DNA from 2 places in the Thalassospira sp. CH_XMU1458 genome. Region 2 is predicted to be linked to the other one. Evidence: riboswitches for the same ligand, from Rfam matches in the RefSeq annotation. Region 2 holds a riboswitch; the other holds the start of a gene.

Region 1 (2,400 bases), on a different contig from region 2:
TCCGATTGCCGGTTTATGGTCGGGCTTGGTCGCGGTGGCAAATATCGGGCCGATGCCGACATAATCGACAATCGTGCGGTCCACCTTTTGCGCGACATCTTCGCTTTCAATCGACAGGCCGATGATCTTGTCCGGGCCAAGGCGGTCGCGGGCAATCTGCGAAGGCAGATCATCCTGACCGACATGCAGGCCATGTGCGCCAATGGCAATGGCGGCATCAATGTCGTCATTCACGATCAGTGGCACGTTTGTGCCTTCCATCGCCTTCATCAATTCCCGACCAACGCGAATGAGGCCCTCGGTCCCGGCCTTTTTATCGCGCAGCTGAATGAGGGTGGCACCGCCTGCAATCGCGGCCATCGTGGTTTCCACCATCGAATGGTCGCGACACAGATCGGGATCAAGCACGAGATAAAGCGACAGATCAAACGACTTCATAGAACATTGATCCGAAGGTTCTTGGCATAAGTCGTGGCATCAAGGCGATGCAGGCCATCGATAAAGGCTGTCATGAAGGATGCCGGGCCGTTTGCCGTATTGGCGGCGATTTCGCCCGCCACGGCAAAATTGCCAAGGGCGGCAACGGTGGCTTCAAACGCCTGATCCGGTGCAACCGCAAGATAGCCGCCAACAAGCGCCGTCAGCGAACAGCCTGTGGCGGTGACTTTCGGCATCAGGTCCGATCCACCGGCAATGCGCACGGATCGTTTGCCATCGGTGACAAAATCAACCTCGCCTGTAACGGCAACAATGGCACCTTGTGCGATGGCAAGGCCGCGTGCGGCCTCTTCGGCCTGTTCGACCGGATCGCCGCTATCAACACCCTGACCGGCACTTTGACCGCCACCAAGCGCAATGATTTCCGATGCGTTGCCGCGAATGACGGTGGGTTTGAATTTCAAAAGCGCTGCCACGGCATCGCGGCGATACCCGGTGGCAAAATGCGCCACTGGATCAAGCACCCAAGGTTTGCCCGCAGCATTGGCCGACTTGGCCGCGGCAATCATGCCTTCGACCCAGTTGGGCGAAAGGGTGCCGATATTGACCGTCAGCGCACCGGCAATCGCGGCAAATTCACCGGATTCTTCTGGTGTGTGAACCATCGCTGGTGAGGCGCCAGCGGCCAGTAAAACATTGGCGGCATAGTTCATCGCAACATAGTTGGTGATGCACTGGACCAACGGATTGGTCGCACGCATGCGTTCAAAAAGATCAGTCGCGGTCCGGGAAATTTCGGTCGTCATGTCGAGGCTCCAATGCAGAAACTTTGCGTATGGAGACCCAGTTCGAAGTCGGAATGATGGAGAACGTCGTAATCCGCGTTCGCACCGTCCCTACGCCAGTATGAACTGGATCAGGTTCAAAGGGTCACTGCGCGGCAGTTTCTCAGCCCCCTTGTCGGGGCTCCCCTTGGTGAGTGCTCAACATGGGTTTTAAACTGTCTTCTGTCAATTCATCCGATCGGCATGATTGGGCAAAAGAAAAACGGCGGAATGGTATATGCCATCCCGCCGTTTCGAAGCCTTTTTGCGATAGGTTACTTGCGACGTTCCATCGCGGCCTTGAGTGCGGCAGCCATCGCACCGCCATCGCCGCCAGCGTTACCACCGGCATTGCCACGACCTTGGCCGCCCTGATGGCGCGGGCCTGATGAATGCTGCGGACGGTTGCCGCGCGGTGCATCGCCGTGATTTTCGGCACGCTTTTCACGCGTGGCTTCGTAATCCGGTGCGGATTTCATCGAAAGGCCGATACGTTTGCGCGGTGCGTCGACTTCCATCACGGTAACGGAAACGATTTGACCGGCCTTGACCACCTGACGGGGATCTTCGACGAACTTGTCAGCAAGCTGGGAAATATGAACCAGGCCATCCTGATGCACGCCGATATCAACGAACGCCCCAAAGTTGGTGACGTTGGTGACCGTGCCTTCAAGCTTCATGCCGGTGCGCAGATCCTTGATCTCATTCACACCTTCGGTGAATTTGGCGGTCTTGAATTCCGGGCGCGGGTCACGGCCGGGCTTATCGAGCTCGGCGATGATGTCGCGGATGGTCGGGACACCAAATGTGTCATCGGCGAAATCTTCGGGGCGGAGTGTCTTGATAAAGGCCGAATCGCCGATCAGTTCTGCCAACGGCTTGGCGGCCTTGGCGCTGATTTTTTCGACCAGCGGATAGGCTTCCGGGTGCACGGCCGATGCATCAAGAGGATTGTTGGCACCGCGAATACGCAAGAAGCCCGCGCATTGCTCGAACGCCTTTGGTCCAAGACGCTCGACCTTTTTAAGATCCGCACGGGACTGGAACGCCCCGTTGGAGTCGCGATACCCAACGATATTGCGCGCCAGCGTCTCGGTCAGGCCTGCCACACGGGTCAAAAGCGGGATGGAGGCGGTGT
Region 2 (2,400 bases):
GGGCGACTATCAAACGCGTGACGGGTGGATCCGGCTACATACCAACGCGCCACATCACCGCGCGGCGGCACTTTCTGTTCTGGGCGATTACGAAACCCGCGATGATCTGGCGATGGCTGTGCTGGATTGGCAAAGTGACATGCTTGAAAACGAAATTGTCGCGGCCAGTGGATGTGCCGCAACCATGCACAGCCTTGAGGAATGGCAGGCACATCCGCAAGGAATATCCATCGCTACCGATCCACTGATCTGCTGGGACCAGCACGCAAACACCAATGTCGCCCCCGCGTCAATTGACCCGGCCCGCCCGCTTCGTGGTATCCGCGTTCTTGATCTGACACGTATCCTGGCCGGCCCCGTCGCCGGTCGTTTTCTGGCGGCTTATGGTGCCGATGTGTTGCGCATCGATCCGAGGGGCTGGGACGAAGGTGCGGCCATTCCCGAAGTCACACTTGGCAAACGCTGTGCGGGACTTGATCTACGGGACCGGGAAGACCGAAAACTGTTTGAAGACCTGATTAGCGGTGCTGACATCTTGCTGCATGGCTATCGTCCTGACGCCCTGTCCGAATTGGGGTATGACGCCAAAACGCTGCGCGCGATTAACCCGGCGCTGATTGATGTGACGTTGTCTGCCTATGGCTGGACCGGGCCGTGGGCCAAACGACGCGGGTTTGACAGCCTCGTGCAAATGAGCTGCGGCATTGCCGATTGGGGGATGGAACAATCAGGGTCGAAAAAGCCCCTACCGCTTCCGGTTCAGGCCCTTGATCACGCGACGGGATATTTGATGGCGGCCAGCGCAGTTCACGCCCTGATCCGCCGCGCCGCCCATGGCGAGGTCACAACCGCCCGCCACTCATTGGCCCGAACGGCACATATGTTAAGCAAGACAGCGACACCTGACTGCCTTGGCATGATCGCCGCGGAAACAGATGCCGATATTGCCCCGCATTTTGAAAACACAGACTGGGGCCCAGCCCGGCGCATCGCCTTTCCGGTCAGTATCGCAGGAACACCGCATCACTGGGATCATCCGGCGGGAAAGCTGCATCGTCATGGCGCGCACTGGTAAGCTGTGATCAGGATCAAGTCCAAGAACTGTTACAAAACTTGACGGCAGCGATTTGTCTGCGCATAGTCCCCTGATCTCCGGGGGGGCCGATCGTAAATCGGCTGAGAGGTTCGGTGTTGCCGAACGACCCTTTGAACCTGAACCGGTTAAGACCGGCGTAGGAAGGATCGAATGCGCAGCACAGAACACGCGCCCCAGATGGCGCAAGACAATCCAACCAGATTTGATATTGCGCTCCGTGCGGCCCGCGTGGCTTTCAACGGCGTCGATATTTTCCATGATCTCGACCTGACCTTACAGGCGGGCAGTTTTACCTGTCTACTCGGCCCAAGTGGTGTCGGCAAAAGCACGCTTTTGCGCTATTTCGCAGGCCTCGTCGAAGGCGATGTTAGCGGTACCATCACCTGTTCGGACAACATCGCGCTTACCGGTCGGGTCGCCTATATGGCGCAACAGGACCTGCTCTTGCCATGGCGCAGTGTTCTCGAGAATGTGGTGCTGGGTGCTGTCCTACGCCACGAAAAACCCGATTATGAGAAAGCCTCACATTTACTGACCGAAGTCGGATTGCATGACGCGGCAAACCTCCGCCCGGCTGAACTGTCCGGTGGCATGAAACAGCGTGCGGCCCTTGCCCGCACATTGATGGAAGATCGCCCGGTCGTTTTGATGGACGAACCGTTTTCGGCCCTTGATCCGCTCAACCGCCTGCGCTTGCAGGAGCTGGCCGCACGGGTGCTGCGGGGCAAAACGGTGTTGCTTGTGACCCACGACCCGCTTGAGGCATTGCGCCTTGGCGATCGCGTGCATGTCCTGACCGGCAGCCCGGCACGCTTGCAAGACGCCATCACGCCCAAGGGCCAAAGCCCGCGCAACATTGCCGATCCCGAAATCCTGGCACAGCAGGCCGAACTACTCGGCCAACTTGGTGCCGAGCGGTCGGAGGGCGCAGCATGAGCACGCAAAACAATCCTCATACCAATAAAAAAGCACTGTCGGAGCAACGCTGGCTGATCCTTGCGCGGCCGCTGATTATTATCATTGCGCTGATTGCCACTTGGCAAATGTTGGTGATTGTTACCGGTGCGCCGAAATACATGCTGCCACCGCCTGCAGATGTCTGGCATACCCTAATCGCGCGTCATGCAGTCCTGTTCGATCATGCGAAATATACCATCGCTGAAACCGTGATCGGCCTGTTTGCCGGTGCTGCCCTTGGCACGCTGGCCGCGATCCCTATGGCGCTGTTTTCGCCGGTGCGTTTCTGGCTGATGCCGATCCTTTTGGTTTCGCAGGCGATCCCGTTCTTTGCCCTGGCGCCGCTT

Evidence for each region. A riboswitch is a leader RNA that binds a small molecule or an ion and turns the genes downstream of it on or off. The one in region 2 is predicted to bind thiamine pyrophosphate.
Region 1: linked by a shared signal. The riboswitch ahead of thiM (hydroxyethylthiazole kinase) and the one ahead of WBY09_RS09330 (ABC transporter ATP-binding protein) in region 2 are both predicted to bind thiamine pyrophosphate.

What each region holds. Positions count from the first base shown of each region.
Region 1 covers NZ_JAYMDW010000001.1:533,008-535,407, forward strand. Annotated here, with positions in the region: gene thiE (thiamine phosphate synthase) at 1-438, opposite strand, end outside; gene thiM (hydroxyethylthiazole kinase) at 435-1,244, opposite strand; TPP riboswitch at 1,315-1,421, opposite strand; gene WBY09_RS02530 (Tex family protein) at 1,538-2,400, opposite strand, start outside.
Region 2 covers NZ_JAYMDW010000002.1:422,349-424,748, reverse strand. Annotated here, with positions in the region: gene WBY09_RS09335 (CoA transferase) at 1-1,075, shown strand, start outside; TPP riboswitch at 1,145-1,256, shown strand; gene WBY09_RS09330 (ABC transporter ATP-binding protein) at 1,247-2,032, shown strand; gene WBY09_RS09325 (ABC transporter permease) at 2,029-2,400, shown strand, end outside.